Regions from separate parts of the Streptomyces sp. NPDC002886 genome, predicted to be linked through region 1. Evidence: riboswitches for the same ligand, from Rfam matches in the RefSeq annotation. Region 1 holds a riboswitch; each other region holds the start of a gene.
The links. A riboswitch is a leader RNA that binds a small molecule or an ion and turns the genes downstream of it on or off. The one in region 1 is predicted to bind cobalamin.
Positions count from the first base shown of each region.

Region 2: it holds a riboswitch for cobalamin, as region 1 does, so the genes downstream of both, ACFYYB_RS09310 (prenyltransferase/squalene oxidase repeat-containing protein) here and metE (5-methyltetrahydropteroyltriglutamate--homocysteine S-methyltransferase) in region 1, are expected to answer to the same signal.
Region 3: it holds a riboswitch for cobalamin, as region 1 does, so the genes downstream of both, ACFYYB_RS03680 (ribonucleoside triphosphate reductase) here and metE (5-methyltetrahydropteroyltriglutamate--homocysteine S-methyltransferase) in region 1, are expected to answer to the same signal.

Region 1 is NZ_JBIAPV010000004.1:951,930-955,194, forward strand. It holds gene metE (5-methyltetrahydropteroyltriglutamate--homocysteine S-methyltransferase) at 1-1,682, opposite strand, end outside; cobalamin riboswitch at 1,855-2,078, opposite strand; gene ACFYYB_RS22635 (DUF1269 domain-containing protein) at 2,469-2,960, shown strand; gene ACFYYB_RS22640 (SulP family inorganic anion transporter) at 3,085-3,265, shown strand, end outside.
Region 2 is NZ_JBIAPV010000002.1:691,113-694,377, reverse strand. It holds gene ACFYYB_RS09310 (prenyltransferase/squalene oxidase repeat-containing protein) at 1-1,249, opposite strand, end outside; cobalamin riboswitch at 1,371-1,501, opposite strand; gene ACFYYB_RS09305 (MBL fold metallo-hydrolase) at 1,551-2,615, opposite strand; gene ACFYYB_RS09300 (aldehyde dehydrogenase) at 2,852-3,265, shown strand, end outside.
Region 3 is NZ_JBIAPV010000001.1:825,203-828,467, reverse strand. It holds gene ACFYYB_RS03685 (glycoside hydrolase family 71 protein) at 1-1,605, shown strand, start outside; cobalamin riboswitch at 1,686-1,827, shown strand; gene ACFYYB_RS03680 (ribonucleoside triphosphate reductase) at 1,866-3,265, shown strand, end outside.

The sequences.
Region 1 (3,265 bases):
TTGGCCGTCTGCTGCTGGGCGTACGTGGTCCAGCGGACGGTCATCGGGTCGGGGCGGGAGACGTCGCCGGCGAGGACGGGCGGGCGGACGTAGCGGGTGCCGTAGGACTGGACCCAGCCGTGCCGGGTCGCGAGGTAGCCGGTCAGCCGCTCGGCGAAGTACTGCACCATGTCGCTCCGTTCGGGCTCGCCGTGCACGAGCACGTCGAGGCCCGCCTTCTCCTGGAAGGAGAGGACCTCGCGGATCTCGGCCCGGATGCGGTCCTCGTAGGCCGCCGCGTCGATGCGTCCCGCGCGCAGGTCGGCGCGGGCGGTGCGCAGGTCGGTGGTCTGCGGGAAGGAGCCGATGGTGGTGGTGGGGAGCAGCGGCAGGCCCAGGTGGGCGCGCTGCGCGGCGGCCCGCTCGGCGTAGGACTGGGCGCGGTGGACGTCGGCTTCGGTGATCGCCGCGGTGCGGGCCCGGACCGCCGGGTCGTGGGTGATCCGGGAGGCGGCGCGGGAGGCCAGGTCGGCCCGGTTGGCGGCGAGTTCGGCCGCGATCGCGTCGGTGCCGCGGGCGAGGCCCCGGGCCAGCGTGCTGATCTCGGTGGTCTTCTGGCGGGCGAAGGCGAGCCAGCGGTGGATCTGCGGATCGATGTCGCGCTCGGCGTCGGCGTCGAGCGGGACGTGCAGCAGGGAGCAGGAGGCTGCCACGTCGACCCGGTCGGCGAGGCCGAGCAGGGTTCCGAGGGTGGTCAGCGACTTCTGGTAGTCGTTGATCCAGATGTTGCGGCCGCCGACCACGCCCGCGACCAGTCGCTTGCCGGGGATGCCGCCGACGGCGGCGAGGTCCTCGAGGTTGGCGGCGGCCCGGTCGGTGAAGTCGAGGGCGAGCCCCTCCACGGGCGCCTTCGCCAGGACGGGCAGGGCTTCGCCGAGCCGGTCGAAGTAGGAGGCGACGAGCAGCTTGGGGCGCTCGGTGAGGCCGCCGAGCTCGCGGTAGGCGCGGGCCGCCGCGTTCAGTTCGGCCGGGGTGCGGTCCTGGACCAGGGCGGGCTCGTCGAGCTGGACCCAGTCGGCGCCCGCCGCGCGCAGGTCCGCGAGGACCTGGGCGTAGACGGGCAGCAGCCGGTCGAGCAGGGCGAGCGGCTCGAAGCCGGGAAGCACTCCGGGGGCCGACTTGGCGAGGAGGAGGTAGGTCACCGGTCCGACCAGGACCGGGCGGGCGCTGTGGCCGAGGGCCAAGGCCTCCTTCAACTCGGCCACCTGCTGGGCCGGTTCGGCGGTGAACACGGTGTCGGGTCCGAGTTCGGGGACCAGGTAGTGGTAGTTGGTGTCGAACCACTTGGTCATCTCGAGCGGGGCCACGTCCCGCGTGCCGCGGGCCATCGCGAAGTAGCCGTCCAGGCCGTCCGCCGCGACGGCGGCCCGGTGGCGGTCGGGGATCGCGCCGACCATGACCGTGGTGTCCAGGACGTGGTCGTAGTACGAGAAGTCGCCGGTCGGAACCTCGGTGATGCCGGCCTCGGCGAGCTGGGCCCAGTTGGCCCGGCGCAGGTCGCGGGCGGTCTCCCGGAGGGCTTCGGCGGTGACGCGGCCCTGCCAGTAGCCCTCGATCGCCTTCTTCAGTTCCCGGTTCTGTCCCTGGCGGGGGTAGCCGTACACGGTGGCCCGTACGGGCGCGGCTGCGGACTCGGTGGTCACGGAACTCTCCTTCGCGAGCGTGTCTCCATGAACCCGGTGACGGGTCGCGGAGGCGAAGGGTGCCGGAACGGGCGGGCCGCCGGGGTCGCGTACGACGGGGTACGCGACGGAAGGACCCGCCTGAGGTGCACGCCGACCCGCCCACGAGGTCACCGGGAAACCGCGCGCGGTCGATCGCGCACGGGCAACGGGCAGGTCTTCGGACTCGCGGGCGCGCGGACCACGAAGGTCCGCACCTACTGGCCGTCGCTTCCCAGGACCGTTTCCGGTCCCAGTGCGTATGACGGCGGTCGTTCCCACTCACCGCTGCGGGGCAGTCCCGGATTCCCACCGGGTTCCCTCTTACGACGCCTCCCGCCTGGCGGACGGGGGCGAACCAGCTGCGCGGCCCACACTAGATCGACCGACCGGGGAACGGGCACGGCTTCCCACATGTCGGACGGTGAAATGAGACACGGGGAGAGCGCCCGTCGTGACCGGCCACTTCTCCCGCCTGGACACCTGGGGCATCTGGAACCGCACCGACTGGGGCGCCCTGACGGCGGTGATCCCCAAGCTCTTCGACTACGACGAACAGCGCCGCACGGCCTACCTACCGGCCGCCCGCACCCTGCGCGTCGGGCACCCGCTCGCGGTCGAGCGCCCCGACGACCCGTACGCCGAACGGGCGAATCACTCTGACGACTCGACAGGTGACAGCAAGTCACTTTATGGGAATTGTGGTGAATTGTCTGATTCTGGGTTGTACTGGACGCCGGCAACACCGTCCATGAACTGGAGCGTTACGTGGCATCCACGACTCTCACCGTCTGGAAGTTCCCCACTCCCGAGGGAGCGCAGCAGGCGGAGTCCGCCCTGCTCGCCCTGCAGAAGGAACAGCTCATACAGGTGCACGACGCGGCCGTCGTCACCTGGCACGAAGAGGCCAAGAAGCCGAAGACCCAGCAGCTCAACAGCCTCACGGGAGCGGGCGCGCTCTCCGGCACCTTCTGGGGCATGCTCTTCGGGCTCCTGTTCTTCGTGCCGCTGCTGGGCGCCGCCGTGGGTGCGGCGGCCGGGGCCATCGGCGGATCCCTCTCCGACGTGGGCATCGACGACCAGTTCATCGACGAGGTGAAGTCCGAGGTGAAGCCCGGAACCTCCGCGCTGTTCCTGCTCTCCTCCGACGCCGTGGTCGAGCGGGTCCGCGACGCCTTCCCGGGCGGACAGGCCCAGCTGATCCGCTCCAACCTCTCCGGCACGCAGGAGCAGCAGCTCCGCGAGGTCTTCGCGGCCTGAGCGGGCACCCATCGAGACACCGCCGCGGCTCGGGACCGGGGGCCCCTCCCCCGGTCCCGGGCCGCGGCGGCGCGACCGCCGCCCCGTGCGGGATTTTCGCCGAGCTGAGGAAGGGGCCCGAGCGGTGAGCGTTCCGCGGACGGCAGGACCCGAGGACAGGAAAGCGGCGGGCCTCGTGGCCCCCTGGCTGCGCCGCTACCGCGGCAGGCTGCTGCGGGGCGACACGCTGGGGGCCCTCACCGCGTGGGCGCTGATCGTGCCCGAGTGCGTGGCCTACGCGCAGATCGCCGGAGTTCCCCCGCAGA
Region 2 (3,265 bases), on a different contig from region 1:
TCTTCCGGCGGCCGCTCAGCACGATGCCGATGCCCATGCCGGCCGCGGCGCCCGCGAGGATCATCCACCAGACGTTGCTGCCGCCGGAGTCCTCGTCCTTCTTTTCCTTCTTGTCCGCCGGCTGCTCCGACGCCTTCGCGGAGGCGTTCTGCGGCGCCGGGCCCGTCGCGTTCAGCGCCGCGACCAGGTCGGTGCCGCCGAAGGCCTTCGGGTCGGTGCCCGTCGCGTGCGCGGCCAGGATCAGGGTGCCGAGGCCGGCCGGGTTGCCCTTGGACCACTCGGCGGAGTTGGTCTTCAGCCACTCCAGGGCGCCCGCCGCGGACTGCTTGTGCCCGGCCGCGGCCAGGGCGATCACCGCGTCGGCGGTGTTGCCGGTGTCCGGGGTCGGCTGGTCGGCGCCCGGGGTGAGGGCGGTGAGGTGGCCGTCCTTCTTCAGGGCCTGGGCCAGGTATCCGGCCGCGCCCTGGGCCGCCGCCGCCGGGTCACCGGCGGTCGCCGGGCAGGCGAGGCCCGCCGCGGGGGTGTCCGTGGGGGAGGCGGAAGGGGAGACGAGCGCGCCCTGGCCGAGGCCGGCCAGTACGGCCGCGGCCGTCGCGTCGGCGTTGGCGGGCAGCTTGCCGTCGGCCGTCGCCTGGTAGGCGAAGGCACCCCGGTCGGCGGCCGGCTCGGACGAGCAGCCGAGCTGGAAGGCGAGGAGCCCCTCGTACGCGGACTTGCCGGCCTTCGACTTGACCTCGGCCGGCTTCTCGCCCGCCGCGGCCAGCGCGCTGATCACCACGGCGGTGGAGCTGGCCTCGCTCGGGGAGCCGGGGACGTAGGCCCAGCCGCCGTCCGCGTTCTGGACGGACTTCAGCCAGTCCGCGCCCTTCTTCACCGCCGCGTCCTGACCGCCGAGCGCCTTCAGCGCCTGCACGGCCACCGCGGTGGCGTTCGTGTCGAGCATCAGCTTCGCGTCGCACGCGGCTGCCGTGTCCGCGCGGAAGGAGGCGAAGCCGCCGTCGGCGCACTGCTGGCCGACGAGCCAGTCCACGGCCTGCCGCGCGGGCTTCAGACCCACCGTGTGCTGGGCGAGCAGTGCGAAGGACTGCCGCCACACCCCGTCGTACGTCGGATCGTTCTTGCCGAAGAGCCCGGAGGGGACGACGGGTGCCGGGGACGGCGTGGCGACATCGGCGAGGGCCGCGGGGGCCGCGCCCACGCAGAGCACGGCGGAAGCGGCGAGCGTGGCGGCGCTGCGGCGGACGTTCATGGCGGGGCGGGTGCCTCTCGTGCTGGGGACCCGGAGGCAGGCAGCACAGCGATGGAGGCTGGTACCGGGCTCCGGCTCCGTTTACCTCGACGGTGCCGGCCGCCGGAGGACCCGGCGGCTCGAGCCGCGCACCTCACGCACGGGGCAATCCGGCTCCCCGCCCCGAAGCTGCCGGGGTGGGTCACGGTTGCGGGTCAGCGCCGGATTCGCACCGGCTTCCCCCCGTACGGAAGTGTGGACGACGCCCATACTCTACCGGCCCGTAGCCCCGGGGCCGGGTGGCGCCGCCCACCCGCACCCCTTACACGGCGCGGTACGTCACGGGGTCGCTGCCCGGCACCGCCTCCGCGCGGCCCTGCTTCACCAGACGCCGCAGGTGGGCTTCCGCTTCCGAGACGGCGATGTTGCGGGAGCCGTACGGGATCTGCTCCCAGGGCCGGTTCCACTCCATCCGCTCCGCGAGCGCCCACGGGGTCAGCGGCTCGGCGGCGAGCAGTGCGCGCAGCCCGGTCAGCCGCTCCTCGTGGTGGTCCAGGAGTTCCCGTACGCGGCCTTGTGCGTCGGTGAAGGCGTGCTGGTGGGCCGGGAGGACCTCGGCGGGCTGGAGGCGGCCGATGCGTTCGAGGGAGTCGAGGTAGTCGCCGAGGGGGTCGGTGACCTGCTCGGAGGAGGGGTCCTCGTAGAGGCCGATGTGCGGGGAGATCCCGGGCAGCAGGTGGTCGCCGGAGAAGAGGCGGCCGTTGCCGGGGAGGTTCCGCGGGTGCTTCTCCTCGAGGTGCAGGCAGACGTGGCCGGGGGTGTGCCCGGGGGTCCAGACCGCCCGCAGCCGGCGGCCGGCCAGTGGCAGCAGCTCGGCGGGCACGATCTCCCGGTCGGGGACGGCGGCCCGCAGCCCCGGGAGGGTGCTCATGCGGCCGCTCGCGCGGGCGGCGCGCAGCGGGGCGATGTGCTGTTCGGGGGCTCCGGAGGTGGCCAGCTTCTCGGCCATGTAGTCGAACCAGACGCCGGGTTCGGAGGACCGGGTCCGCACCACGATCTCGGTGTCGGCGGCGTGCATGGCGATCCAGGCGCCGGAGGCCTCGCGGACCTGGCCGGACAGGCCGTGGTGGTCGGGGTGGTGGTGGGTGATGACCACGCCGTGCAGGTCGGCGACGGCGATGGAGAGGGCGCCGAGGCCGGCGACGAGGGTGTCCCAGGAGGCGGGGTCGTCCCAGCCGGTGTCGATGAGGACCGGGCCGCGGTCGGTGTCGAGGACGTGGACGAGGGTGTGGCCGAGCGGATTGTCGGGGATGGGGACTTTGATGCCCCACACGCCGCCGCCGTGATCGGTGACGTGAGGTGCCACGTCCGGGGTGTCCTCTGCCATGAGGGGCTCCGCTCTAACGGGAACAGGTCCAACGGGAGGTGCAACGGGAACAGGTCTAACGAGAACGTGTTGCATTAGTCGCCCAAGTCGACCACTTCTCCGGCTTCCTGACTAGTCGTTGGATCTTCGGGCTGTCGAGTGTGGGCCGATGCACGGGCGGTTCGGTCAGCTCCGTGGACTCCTAGAACTAGAACTGGTATCAGTTCTGGAACGCCAAGCCGCAGGAGGCATCAGCCATGACCGAGCTCGTGGAACACGGAAAACTGTTCATCGGCGGTGAGTGGACGGATCCGCTGGGCTCCGAAACGATCAAGGTCGTCTCGCCCCACACCGGGCAGGTCATCGGCAGCGTCCCGCACGCCTCGAAGGCCGACGTCGACCGGGCCGTCGCCGTGGCCCGCAAGGCCTTCGACGAGGGTCCCTGGCCGCGCACCACGCTCGAAGAGCGGATCGCGGTGGTGACCAGGATCAAGGACGCCATAGCCGTCCGGCACGAGGAGATCGCCCGCTCGATCAGCTCCCAGAACGGGTCCCCGTACTCCTGGAGCGTCCTCGCGCAGGCCCTCGGCCCGATGATGGTCTACGACGCCGCGATCACCGTGGCGCGCGACTACCCCTACGAGGAGTTCCGCCAGGGCGTCCTCGGCCCG
Region 3 (3,265 bases), on a different contig from region 1:
CTCGTGGGCGTCTGCGCCGCGACGGGCCTCGCCTGGGACACCCGCACCGTCGCCGGCGCGCAGGGCCGTCCGGGAGCCGTCCCGGGCGCCACGCTGCCCGCGGTCCCCGGCGACGGCCCCGCGCCCACGGCCACCGGCCCCGCCGTCACCGGCGCCCCGGGCACCACCGTCCCGCAGAGCCCGCCCGCGCCGTCCCCGGAGCCCGAGGACCCGGAGTCCGGCGGGGGCGACGGAGCCCGCCCGTCCGGGCCGCTTCCCTTCGACATGCCGCAGCCGGCCACCCTGCGCTCCGGCGCCGCCGGCAAGAAGCTGGTCTTCGCCCACTACTTCACCCCGTACCCGCTCTCCCTCGACAACGCGAGCGCCGACGCCGACTACTACACCCGCAACTACCTGAAGCCGGACGGCGAGAACGGCAAGCACGAGCGCTACGGGGGCCTGCTGCGCGACCGGCCGCTGCCCGTCCGGCCCAAGGCCGGGAACTGGGAGCTCGCCAACCTCCAGCAGGAGGTTCGTACGGCCCGCGCCGCAGGCCTCGACGGGTTCACCCTCGACCTGCTCTCCCTGGCGGGGAAGAACCGGGAGCGCTGCGCGCTCCTGATGGAGGCCGCCCGCTCGGTGGACCCGTCCTTCAAGGTCATGCTGATGCCGGACATGACCTCCCTGGGCACCGACGACCCGGCCGTGCTCGCCGACCTGCTCGCGGACCTCGGCAAGGCCCCGGCGGCCCACCGGCTTCCCGACGGCCGGCTGGTCGTCTCGCCGTTCAAGGCCGAGGAGAAGAGCGCCGCCTGGTGGACCCGGGTCATGGACGTCCTGAAGTCCCGGCACGGCATCCGCACCGCCTTCGTCCCGCTCTTCCTCGACTTCGGCTCGCACAGCGGTGAGTTCGAGTCCATCAGCTACGGATTCTCCGAGTGGGGCAGCCGCAGTTACGTCGGTCAGGAGGGCTCCACGCGCGACGTCCGGCGCGCCCACGCCGCGGGCAAGATCTGGATGCAGCCCGTATCGGTCCAGGACGCCCGGCCCAACCAGGGCATCTACGACGAGGCCGGCAACACCGCGACCCTGCGGGCCACATGGAACCGCGCCATCGAGGACGGGGCCGACTGGGTCCAGCTCACCACCTGGAACGACTACAGCGAGGGCAGCCAGTTCGCGCCCTCCCTGCACAACGGCCATGCCTACCTGGACCTTTCCTCGTACTACCTCACCCGGTTCAAGACGGGTGGCTGGCCGAAGATCGTCCGCGACACGCTGTACCTGAGCTCGCGCACCCAGTTCGCCGCCGCCGACCCGAGCGGCGGCCAGTCCCTGGTGATGTCGCTGCGGGGCGGCAGCGCCGCGGCCCGGGACACGGTGGAGGTGCTGAGCTTCCTGACCGCGCCCGCGAGCATCCGTACGGCCGTGGGAGCGGCCGGGGACGCGCACGCCGCTCCGGCCGGTGTCCACTCCGAGCTGCTGCCCCTGGGCACGGGCACGGGCTCGGCGGCCGTGGTGCGCGACGGCAGGACCGGGGCCCGGGTGGAGCTGCCCTACCGGGTGGACCGCACGGTGGAGGTCCAGGACCTCCAGTACTACGCGGTCACCAGCGGCCGGAGCTGAGCCCGCAGGGCCCGAAGTCCCTTACTCCGGGACCTTCGTCACCCCATATGTAGTGGTGGCGATCTGCCATCACATCTATATGTAGTGTTGGCTCTGCCGGTTCGGCGGGGTCTCTCCCCGGCCGAGGCAACAGGGAACCCGGTGGGAATCCGGGACTGCCCCGCAACGGTGAGTCCGCCACGGCGGACGAGTCCGACCCCTGCCGGCATGGGCTTCGAAGCCCGCCATTCTTCCGTGCCGAGCCTCGTGGGAGGGCTGCCGTGACTGCTGTCGTCGACGCCGTAGAGACCGTGACCGAATACCTGGACCGCCGGGACTGGCGGGTGAACGCCAACGCCAACCAGGGCTATTCGCTCGGCGGCCTCATCCTCAACGCCGCCGGCAAGGTCACGGCGAACTACTGGCTGGAACAGGTCTATCCCGCCGCCGTGGCCCGCGCGCACCGCGAGGGCGACCTCCACATCCACGACCTGGACATGCTCTCCGGCTACTGCGCCGGCTGGTCCCTGCGCACCCTGCTGACCGAGGGCTTCAACGGGGTCCCCGGACAGATCGACTCCGCCCCGCCCCGGCACCTGTCCTCGGCCGTGGGCCAGATCGTGAACTTCCTCGGCACCCTGCAGAACGAATGGGCGGGCGCCCAGGCCTTCTCCTCCTTCGACACCTGCCTCGCGCCCTACGTCCGCCTCGACGCGATGACGTACGACCAGGTCAGGCAGTGCGTCCAGGAGCTGGTGCACAACCTCAACGTGCCCTCGCGCTGGGGCACCCAGACCCCCTTCACCAACCTCACCTTCGACTGGACCTGCCCCGAGGACCTGCGCGGGCAGGTCCCGGTGGTCGCGGGGGAGGAGACCGGCTTCACCTACGGCGAGCTCCAGGCCGAGATGGACATGATCAACCGGGCGTTCATCGAGGTGATGACGGAAGGGGACGCCACCGGGCGGGTGTTCACCTTCCCCATCCCGACCTACAACATCACCCGGGACTTCCCCTGGGAGAGCGAGAACGCCGAGCGGCTCTTCACGATGACCGCCAAGTACGGGCTCCCGTACTTCCAGAACTTCATCAACTCCGAGCTCGAACCGCACATGATCCGCTCCATGTGCTGCCGGCTCCAGCTCGACCTGACCGAGCTGCTCAAGCGCGGCAACGGCCTCTTCGGCAGCGCCGAACAGACCGGCTCGCTCGGCGTGGTCACCCTCAACTGCGCCCGGCTCGGGCACCTTTACGCGGGCGACGAGGCGGGCCTGCTGGTCGAGGTGGACCGGCTGTGCGAGCTCGCCAAGGACAGCCTCGAACTCAAGCGGATCACCGTCCAGGACCTGATCGACGGCGGCCTCTTCCCCTACACCAAGCGGTACTTGGGCACCCTGCGCAACCACTTCTCCACCATCGGGGTCAACGGGATCAACGAGATGGTGCGCAACTTCAGCGGGGACGCGTACGACATCACCGCGCCCGAGGGCCACGCCCGCGCCGTCCGCCTCCTGGACCGGGTCCGGGCCCGGATGGTCGACTTCCAGGAGAGCACCGGACACCTCTACAACCTGGAGGCCACCCCCGCCGAGGGGACGACCTACCGCTTCGCGAAGGAGGACCGGGCCCGCTTCCCCGGCATCCTCCAGGCCGGCACCGACGCCAACCCGTACTACACCAA